DNA from 2 places in the Streptomyces sp. NPDC127098 genome. Region 1 is predicted to be linked to the other one. Evidence: riboswitches for the same ligand, from Rfam matches in the RefSeq annotation. Region 1 holds a riboswitch; the other holds the start of a gene.
The links. A riboswitch is a leader RNA that binds a small molecule or an ion and turns the genes downstream of it on or off. The one in region 1 is predicted to bind thiamine pyrophosphate.
Positions count from the first base shown of each region.

Region 2: another riboswitch for thiamine pyrophosphate. It lies ahead of thiC (phosphomethylpyrimidine synthase ThiC); the one in region 1 lies ahead of ACFWI8_RS28865 (thiamine ABC transporter substrate binding subunit).

Region 1 is NZ_JBHXFJ010000061.1:16,686-21,670, reverse strand. It holds gene rlmN (23S rRNA (adenine(2503)-C(2))-methyltransferase RlmN) at 1-1,050, shown strand, start outside; TPP riboswitch at 1,091-1,196, shown strand; gene ACFWI8_RS28865 (thiamine ABC transporter substrate binding subunit) at 1,251-2,363, shown strand; gene ACFWI8_RS28860 (ABC transporter permease) at 2,425-4,068, shown strand; gene ACFWI8_RS28855 (ABC transporter ATP-binding protein) at 4,077-4,985, shown strand, end outside.
Region 2 is NZ_JBHXFJ010000006.1:150,874-155,858, forward strand. It holds gene ACFWI8_RS06755 (cupin domain-containing protein) at 49-369, shown strand; gene ACFWI8_RS06760 (DUF5326 family protein) at 516-728, shown strand; gene ACFWI8_RS06765 (YibE/F family protein) at 694-2,022, opposite strand; TPP riboswitch at 2,117-2,227, shown strand; gene thiC (phosphomethylpyrimidine synthase ThiC) at 2,220-3,860, shown strand; gene ACFWI8_RS06775 (TIGR03086 family metal-binding protein) at 3,908-4,522, opposite strand; gene ACFWI8_RS06780 (hypothetical protein) at 4,582-4,854, shown strand; gene ACFWI8_RS06785 (LysR family transcriptional regulator) at 4,870-4,985, opposite strand, start outside.

The DNA of each region.
Region 1 (4,985 bases):
CGGCACCTCGCCGACCTCAGCCCCGACGAGCGGCGCGAGGCGGTCGTCGCGCTCGGCGAGAAGCCGTTCCGCGCCAAGCAGTTGTCCCGCCACTACTTCGGCCGGTTCGCGGACGACCCCGCCGACTGGACGGACATCCCGGCCGGCGCCCGGGAGCGGCTCGCCCAGGAGCTGCTGCCCCGGCTGATGACCGTGGTGCGGCACGTCAGCTGCGACGACGGAGCCACCCGCAAGTCGCTGTGGCGGCTGCACGACGGCACGCTGGTCGAGTCGGTGCTGATGCGCTACCCGGACCGGGTCACCATGTGCGTCTCCTCACAGGCCGGCTGCGGGATGAACTGCCCGTTCTGCGCCACCGGACAGGCCGGCCTCGACCGCAACCTGTCCACCGCCGAGATCGTGCACCAGATCGTGGACGGCATGCGGGCGCTGCGCGACGGCGAGGTGCCGGGCGGCCCGGCCCGGCTCTCCAACGTCGTGTTCATGGGCATGGGCGAGCCGCTGGCCAACTACCGCCGGGTGGTGGGCGCCATCCGCCGGCTCACCGACCCGGGTCCCGACGGCGTCGGGCTCTCGCAGCGCGGCATCACGGTCTCCACCGTCGGCCTGGTGCCCGCCATGCGCAGGTTCGCCGAGGAGGGCCTCTCCTGCCGGCTCGCGGTCTCGCTGCACGCGCCGGACGACGAGCTGCGGGACACCCTGGTGCCGGTCAACACCCGCTGGAAGGTCCGCGAGGTGCTGGACGCGGCCTGGGAGTACACGGAGCGCTCCGGGCGGCGCGTCTCCATCGAGTACGCGCTCATCCGGGACATCAACGACCAGGCGTGGCGGGCCGACCTGCTCGGCCGGCTGCTCAAGGGCCGTGGCGCACACGTCAACCTGATCCCGCTCAACCCGACCCCCGGCTCCAAGTGGACGGCCTCCAGGCCCGAGGACGAGCGGGCCTTCGTGGCGGCGCTCGAGACCCACGGGGTGCCGGTCACCGTGCGGGACACCAGGGGGCAGGAGATCGACGGGGCCTGCGGTCAGCTGGCGGCGGCCGAGCGGTAGTCGCTTCCGGCGGCTGCTATCGTGGGCGGCCGACAATCACACATTCCGACAGGGGAGCGCTCGCAGCGCTGAGAGTGCGGCACCGGCCGCAGACCCTCGAACCTCGCCCAGGTCATGCTGGGTAGGAAGTTCGGAAGGCCTCTCGTGCGTGCGCGCCCGCCTGTCTCCAGTCGGCCAGGAAGGCCCGGAAAGGGCGGCACATGCACCCCAGCCACCCGGGGCGCGCCACCACACGGCGCGCCGCCACACTCGCCACCGCCCTCGGGCTCACCCTGCTCACCGCCTGCGGTGGCTCGGAGGACGCGGCCGGCCCGGGCGACTCCGAGGGCGCGGGCGGGGACGAGGTCACCCTGGTCACCCACGACTCCTTCGAGGTGCCCCAGGAGGTGCTGGACGCCTTCACCGCGGAGACGGGGTACCGGGTGGAGGTGCTGCGCGGCGGCGACGCGGGCGTCGTCGTCAACCAGGCCGTGCTCTCCCGGGGCAACCCGCAGGGCGACGTGCTCTTCGGCGTCGACAACACGCTGCTCTCCCGCGCCCTGGACGGGGGCGTGTTCGTCCCCCACGAGGCCGCGGGGCTCGCCGAGGTGCCCGAGGAGTTCCAGCTGGACGCCGGCGAGCACCGGGTCACCCCGGTCGACACCGGCGACGTCTGCGTCAACTACGACCGCGGCTACTTCGCCGAGCATGACCTCACCCCGCCGGAGACGCTGGACGACCTGACCGACCCCGCCTACCGCGACCTGCTGGTCGTGGAGAACGCCGCCACCTCCTCGCCCGGGCTCGGCTTCCTGCTGGCCACCGTCGACGCCTACGGCGAGGACGGCTGGCAGGAGTACTGGCAGCGGCTCGCGGAGAACGGCGTCGAGGTGGTCGACGGCTGGGAGCAGGCGTACTACGAGCGCTTCTCTGGCGCCGGCGGCTCCTCGGGCGACCGGCCGCTCGTCGTCTCCTACGCCAGCAGCCCGCCGGCCGAGGTCGCCTTCGGCGGCGGTGAGGAACTGCCGGACGAGGCGCCCACCGGCGTGGCCACCGGCACCTGCTTCCGGCAGATCGAGTTCGCCGGGCTGCTCGACGGCGCCGCCAACCCGGAGGGCGGCCGGGCGCTGCTCGACTTCCTGCTGAGCGACGCCTTCCAACGCGAACTGCCGATGTCGATGTTCGTCAACCCGGTCCGCGAGGGCACCGAGCTGCCCGAGGTCTTCACCCGCTACGGCGCGACCGTGGCGGAGCCCTGGTCGGTGGAGCCCGCCACCATCGCCGAGCACCGTGAGGACTGGGTCGACGAGTGGACCTCGCTGGTCGTCCGTTGAGTCCGTTGAGTCCGTTGAGTCCGTTGAGTCTGATGAGGACGATGAGGACGAGGTTCCCCGGGTGACCCGCGCCCTCGCCGTCCGGCTCGCGCTCCTCGCGCCCCCGCTGGCCTTCTTCGCGCTGTTCTTCGCCTACCCGGTGGCGGCCATCGTGGAGCGCGGACTGCGCCCGGAGGGCGCCTGGCGGCTCGGTGTGGTCGGCGAGGTGCTCACCGACCCCGACCTGGCCGGGGTGCTGTGGTTCACCTGCTGGCAGGCGGCGGCCTCCACCGCCCTCACCCTGGCGCTCGCGCTCCCCGGCGCCTACGTCTTCGCCCGCCTGGACTTCCCCGGCAGGCGGCTGCTGCACGCCGTGGTGGCGGTGCCCTTCGTGCTGCCGACCGTGGTCACCGGAGCCGCCTTCCTGGCGCTGCTCGGCCGGGGCGGGCTGCTCGACGAGCTGTGGGGCGTGCGCCTCGACAACACCGCCTGGGCCATCCTCCTCGCCCACGTCTTCTTCAACTACGCCGTCGTGGTCCGCACGGTGGGCGGCCTCTGGGCCCAGCTCGACCCCCGGCAGGAGGAGGCGGCGCGGGTGCTCGGCGCCGGCCGGTTCGCCGCCTGGCGGCGCGTCACCCTGCCGGCCCTCACACCCTCGCTGGCCGCCGCCGGGCTGCTGGTGTTCCTCTTCACCTTCACCTCCTTCGGCGTCGTCCAGATCCTCGGCGGGCCCCGCTACGCCACGCTGGAGGTGGAGATCTACCGGCAGACCGCCCAGCTGCTCGACCTGCCCACCGCCGCCGTGCTCACCCTGCTCCAGTTCGCCGCCGTCGCCGCGCTGCTCGCCACGCACGGCCGGCTGACGCGCCGCCGGGAGGGCGCGCTGGCGCTGCGCGACGCGGCCACCACGGCGCGCCGGCCGCGCGGCCGGGCCCAGTGGGCGCTGCTCGGTGGCGTCGTGGCGGTGATCACGGTGCTACTCCTGCTGCCGCTCGCGGTGCTCGTGGAGCGCTCGCTGTCCACCCCGGACGGCTACGGACTCGGCAACTACCGGGCGCTGACGGGCACCGAGAGCGGCACCTTCGTCGCCGCGCCCTGGGAGGCGGTGGGTACCTCGCTGCGCTACGCGGCCCTGGCCACCGCGATCGCCCTGGTCGTCGGCGGGCTCGCCGCCGTGGCGCTCACCCGGCGCGCGGGTCGGCTGCTGCGCGGTGTCGACGCGCTGCTGATGCTGCCCCTCGGCACCTCGGCGGTCACCGTGGGCTTCGGCTTCCTGATCGCGCTCGACGAGCCGCCGCTCGACCTGCGGTCCTCCTGGCTGCTCGTGCCGCTCGCCCAGGCGCTGGTGGGCACCCCGTTCGTGGTGCGGGTGCTGCTGCCCGTGCTGCGCGCCGTCGACGACCGGCTGCGGCAGGCCGCCGCCGTGCTCGGCGCCTCGCCGTGGCGGGCCTGGCGCGAGGTCGACCTGCCGCTGGTGCGGCGTGCGCTGCTGGTCGCCGCCGGCTTCGCGTTTGCCGTCTCGCTCGGCGAGTTCGGCGCCACCGTCTTCATCGCCCGCGCCGACGCGCCGACCCTGCCGGTGGCCGTGGCCCGGTTGCTCAGCCGCCCGGGCGAGCTCAACTACGGCCAGGCCATGGCCCTGAGCACCGTGCTGATGCTGGTGTGCACGCTGACCCTGCTGGCCCTGGAGCGGCTGCGCCCCGCCCGCTCCGCCGAGATGCTGTGAGGCCCCCGATGGACCGTGTCGTGGCGGCGGAACGGGACGGCCGGACGGCCGCCCCCGGCACCCCCCTGCTCGAACTCGCCGGCGTGACCGTCCGCTACCCCGGCCGCACCGCGCTGCACGACGTCACCCTCGACGTCGCCGAGCACGAGACGGTCTGCGTGCTCGGCCCGAGCGGCAGCGGCAAGTCCACGCTGCTGCGCGCCGTCGCAGGGCTGGCCGAGGTGGCCGCGGGCACGGTCCGGCTGGCCGGCCGCGACCAGGCCGGGGTGCCGGCGCACCGCAGGGGCCTTGGGCTGATGTTCCAGGACCACCAGCTCTTCCCGCAGCGCGACGTCGGCGGCAACGTCGGCTTCGGCCTGCGGATGCGGCGGGTGCCGCGGCCCGAGGCCGGGCGGCGGGTCGCCGAGCTGCTCGACCTGGTCGGGCTGCCGGGCGCCGAACGGCGGGCGGTGGACGAGCTCTCCGGCGGCGAGCAGCAGCGGGTGGCGCTCGCCCGCGCGCTCGCGCCCCGGCCCGCGCTGCTGATGCTGGACGAGCCGCTCGGCCAGCTCGACCGCCACCTCAGGGAGCGCCTCGTCGTCGAACTCAGGGAGCTGTTCCGCCGGTTGGGCACCACCGTGTTGGCGGTCACGCACGACCAGGGCGAGGCGTTCGCGCTCGCGGACCGGGTCGTGGTGATGCGGGACGGCCGGGTCGCGCAGGTCGGCACCCCGGTCGAGGTCTGGAGCCGGCCCGCCGACGACTTCGTCGCCCGCTTCCTCGGCTTCCGCAACCTGGCCGACGCCACCGTCTGCGACGGCGTGGCCGACACCCCCTGGGGCCGGGTGCCGGTGCCCGCCGGCACCGCGGACGGCCGACACCGGCTGCTGCTGCGGCCCTCCGGCGTCCGGCTCACCCCGGCCGAGGAGGCGCCCCGT
Region 2 (4,985 bases), on a different contig from region 1:
ACAAGGGATCGTTGCAGATGGCACCTGGAGAGCAAAAGGAATGAGGCGATGAAGGAGTTCCGGCTGGATCGTCTGGAGGCGGAACGGCTCGCGCACGACGGTGCCTACCTGCGCTTTCTCAACGAACGCAACGTATCGGTTGGGCTCTACGCGCTGAACGCCGGTGAGCAGGACACCCAGCGCCCGCAGCGGCAGGACGTGGTCAACTTCGTGGTCAGCGGCCGCGCGGCGATGACCGTCGGCGACGAGACGACCACGGTGGGGCGTGGCAGCGTGGTCTACGTGCCCGCCGGCACCCCCGCCCGCTTCCACCACATCACCGAGGACCTGCGGGTGATGGTCGTCTTCTCGCCCCCCGAGGGGAGCTGAGTCGGCCCCCCGGCTCAGGGTAGGAGTCAGGGAACGGTCAGGGGAGGACCGGGGCGCCCGGGCCTCCCACACCCCGTCCGGCGCCCTTAGCATCGAATGCGTCAGTCGATCGTGGTAGGAGCTAGGGCGATGAAGGAGCCGGGGCAATGAAAGCCGCCTTTATGACACTGCCGTGGTGGGTGCGCTGGATCGCCATCCCCACCATCGCGCTGGTGGTCTTCGGCAGCCTGATCATCTCCGTGATCACCTGGGTGCTCGGACTCGCCTTCCGGGTGCTGGTCTTCGCCGCGCTGGTGGCCGTGCTGATCTTCGTGGTGCGGAAGTTCACCTCTTCTTCCTCCTCCGGTGGCGGTTGGTAGCGGCCGGCACCCCGGCCCCCGGGGCCACCCCGGTCACCACTCCGCCGGCGGGCGCGCCCGCCGGCGCCGGGATCGACGCCGCGCCGGGCGCCGGCCGGTCCGCGCTCACCACGAGCGCCGCGAGCAGCGTCGTCACCGGGACCGAGGCCACCAGGCCGATCGACCCGACGAGGGTCCGCACGATCTCCTCCGAGACCAGCTCGCTGAACGCCACCGTGGACACGCTGGCCCGCGCGATGGTGAACAGCAGCATCAACGGCAGCGCGGCGCCCGCGTAGGCCAGCACCAGCGTGTTCACCACCGACGCGATGTGGTCCCGGCCGATCCGCATCGCCGAGCGGTAGAGCTTCAGCCAACCCGCCCCCGGGTCGGCCCGCTTCAGCTCCCACACGGCCGAGGTCTGGGTGACGGTCACGTCGTCGAGCACCCCGAGCGAGCCGATCAGGATGCCGGCCAGCAGCAGGCCCTGGATCTCGATCCGCGGATAGAGGCTGTGCACCAGACCCGTCTGGTCGTCGGTGTTGCCGCTCAGGTGCGCCCACTCGATGAACACCGAGCCGAGCAGCCCGATCAGTATCAGCGAGACCAGCGTCCCGAGCACCGCGACCGAGGTGCGGGCGTTCACCCCGTGGCACAGGTACAGGGCGGTCAGCATGATCACGCTGCCCCCGACCACCGCCACCAGCAACGGGTTCGAGCCGCCGAGGATCGCCGGCAGGATGAACAGCGTCAGCACCGCGAAGCTCACCACCAGCCCCACCAGCGCCAGCAGCCCCCGCAGCCGCCCGACCAGCACCACCACGACCGCGAAGATCGCGGCCAGCCACAGCATCGGCGCCTGCCGGTCCACGTCCGAGACGCTGTACTGCAGTTCCTCGGGCGCGTCCGGCGCGTAGGCGACCACCACCTCCTGCCCCACGTGGAACTGCTGCGACGCGTCCGGGGTCACCACCTCGGTGAACGTGTGCCCGGTGTCCTGCCCCGAGGTCACCTCCACCGTGGCCTGCGCGCACTCGCCCTCGATGCCGGACGCCAGCTGGACGCCGAGTTCCTCGCAGGGCGTCTCGACGACCTCCGTCACCCGCGCCTGTTCGAGCTGCTGGTCGAAGCCGACGCCCGTGCGGTCCTCGCGCTCCGGCTCCCCACCCGGCCACAGCAGCACCAGGCCGGCCGCCATCAGCGCCGCGAACGGGATCAGCACCGCCGCGATGACCCGGCGCAGGTGCGCCGAGACGGGGGCCGGCGGGCCGTGCTGGTGTGAGTGGCCGTGGTGGCCTTCGTGGTGTTCGGTCACCCGCCGATCATCGCGTAAGAAGCCCAACGCACGCCCGCCGGACCACCGGCCCCCTGTTCAGCACGCGCGTCATGCCGTTAGCGTGGGGACGCGAGCAACACATCGCGGGAGCTCCGAGCACGGGGCTGAGAGGGCGCTGCCGCTGCGCCGACCGCCGAACCTGTTACCGGGTAATGCCGGCGTAGGGAGTGGGTCTGATGACCAAGCAGGAAACGGGCACGTCCAGCACGCCCGTCATCGGTTCACACAAGGGATACCTCACCGGGTCGCGCCCGGACCTGCGGGTCCCGGTGCGCAGGGTGCACCTCACCGACGGCAACGCCGTCACGCTCTACGACACCTCGGGTCCCTACACCGACCCCGAGGTCACCACCGACGTCCGCCGCGGCCTCCCGCCGCTGCGGCGCGCGTGGATCGACGAGCGCCGCGCCGACGGCACGGGCGCCGTCACACAACTCGCGTACGCCAGGCGCGGGGAGATCACGCCCGAGATGGAGTTCGTCGCCATCCGGGAGAACGTCAGCCCCGAGTTCGTCCGCGACGAGATCGCCGCCGGCCGTGCCGTGCTGCCGGTGAACGTCAACCACCCGGAGTCCGAACCGATGATCATCGGCCGGAACTTCCTGGTGAAGGTCAACGCCAACATCGGCAACTCCGCCGTCACCTCGTCCATCGACGAGGAGGTGGAGAAGATGACGTGGGCCACCCGCTGGGGCGCCGACACCATCATGGACCTCTCCACCGGCCGCGACATCCACACCACCCGCGAGTGGATCCTCCGCAACTCGCCGGTCCCGGTGGGCACCGTCCCCATCTACCAGGCGCTGGAGAAGGTCGGCGGCAGGGCCGAGGAACTGACCTGGGAGATCTACCGCGACACGGTGGTCGAACAGGCCGAGCAGGGCGTCGACTACATGACCGTGCACGCCGGCGTGCTGCTGCGCTACGTGCCGCTGACCGCGCGCCGCAAGACCGGCATCGTCTCGCGCGGCGGCTCCATCATGGCCGCCTGGTGCCTGGCCCACCACCGGGAGAGCTTCCTCTACACCCACTTCGCCGAGCTCTGCGAGATCCTGCGCGCCTACGACATCACCTTCTCGCTCGGCGACGGCCTCCGCCCGGGATCCATCGCGGACGCCAACGACGAGGCGCAGTTCGCCGAACTCCGCACCCTCGGCGAGCTCAACCGCATCGCGCGCGAACACGACGTCCAGACCATGATCGAGGGCCCGGGCCACGTCCCCATGCACAAGATCAAGGAGAACATCGACCTCCAACAGGAGATCTGCGACGGCGCCCCCTTCTACACCCTCGGCCCCCTCACCACCGACATCGCGCCCGCCTACGACCACATCACCTCGGGCATCGGCGCCGCGATGATCGCCTGGTGGGGCACGGCCATGCTCTGCTACGTCACGCCGAAGGAACACCTCGGCCTCCCCAACCGCGACGACGTCAAGACCGGCGTCATCACCTACAAGATCGCCGCCCACGCCGCAGACCTGGCCAAGGGCCACCCGGGCGCCCAGGTCTGGGACGACGCGCTCTCCGACGCCCGCTTCGAGTTCCGCTGGGAGGACCAGTTCAACCTGGCCCTCGACCCCGACACGGCCCGCTCCTTCCACGACGAGACCCTCCCGGCCGAACCGGCCAAGACGGCGCACTTCTGCTCCATGTGCGGCCCGAAGTTCTGCTCGATGCGGATCAGCCAGGACATCAGGAAGGACTACGGCGACCGCCTCACCCTCACCGGCGAGGAGATCGAGGCCGGCATGGCCGCCAAATCCCAGGAATTCGCCGACGCCGGCAACCGCGTCTACCTGCCCCTGACCGACTGACCACGTGAGCCCCCGGGCCCGGCCCCTCCTCGCCGGGCCGGGGGCGGTCAGGCGAGCGGCTCCGGCGCCCAGGAGGGCTGTCGGCCGCTGAGGGCCACGGCGCGGGCCAGGGGTGGGGCGTCGTCCGCGATCGGAACCGGTGGGGCGAAGCCGGTGCCCTCGCGGGCGGCCGGGTCGGTCCCCTGGGAGAGCAGCGCGATCGAGGCCCCCGCGGTGACGTCGTCCGCTTCGTAGGGCTGGCCGGTGGCGCGGGCCAGGTCCCAGCCGTGGATGAGGAGTTCGTTGAGCGCCACCCGGCCCATGACCTCGGCCGGCAGGCTGACGCCGCCGGCCCTGGTCTCGCCCTCCCAGGCGGCCGGCTCCCGCCAGGCCGCCGCCAGTTCGTCGAGCTGCCGCCGCAGCCGGCCGCGCCAGTCGCCGTCGAGGGAGGGCGCCGGCTGCGCGGTGTCGGTCGGGCTCAGGTCCGTCAGCGGGCCGAACTCCTTGCGGGCGGCGGCCCGGAAGGCCAGCGTCAGCCCGAGCAGGTGCCGCAGCAGGTCCTCGACCCGGTAGTCGGGACACGGCGTCCGGGCGCCGAACCGCTCCTGGTCGACGCCGTCGAGCAGGCCGGCCACCCCGGCGGCCGCCGGACCGAGATCAAGGGGAAGGTCGTCGTTGGTCATGCACGAAAGACCTCGGCGGAAGGGGAAACTCATCGCCGCCCCGCTCCTAGACTGGCGCCATGCGGATACGAGGCGTCGACCCGAGGGACACCACCTGGGAGCTGGACCACCCGCGCTACCGGGTCTACTTCTGGGACCGGGCGGTCAACGTCGCGGACGAGTACGAGGTGTCGGACGCCGACGTCGACGAGGTGCTGGCGTGGGCGACGCGGCACGCCGCCGAGCACGGCGTGACATACACCCTGTGGGCGCTCGTGCCCGAGCAGTGGGGCGACGGGCCCGGGCTGATCCGGCTCGCCGGGGTGGCCGGCGACCCCTTCGCCACCGCCTGACGGCACCGGAGCGCGCTACCCGATGCCCGGGTCCCGGGCCAGCGCGTCGGCCACCGCCGCGGCGAAGGCCCGCACCCGGGCGTTCTCGCGGTCGCCGCGCCAGACGAGGCCGAGCGCGGAGTCGGGGAGAC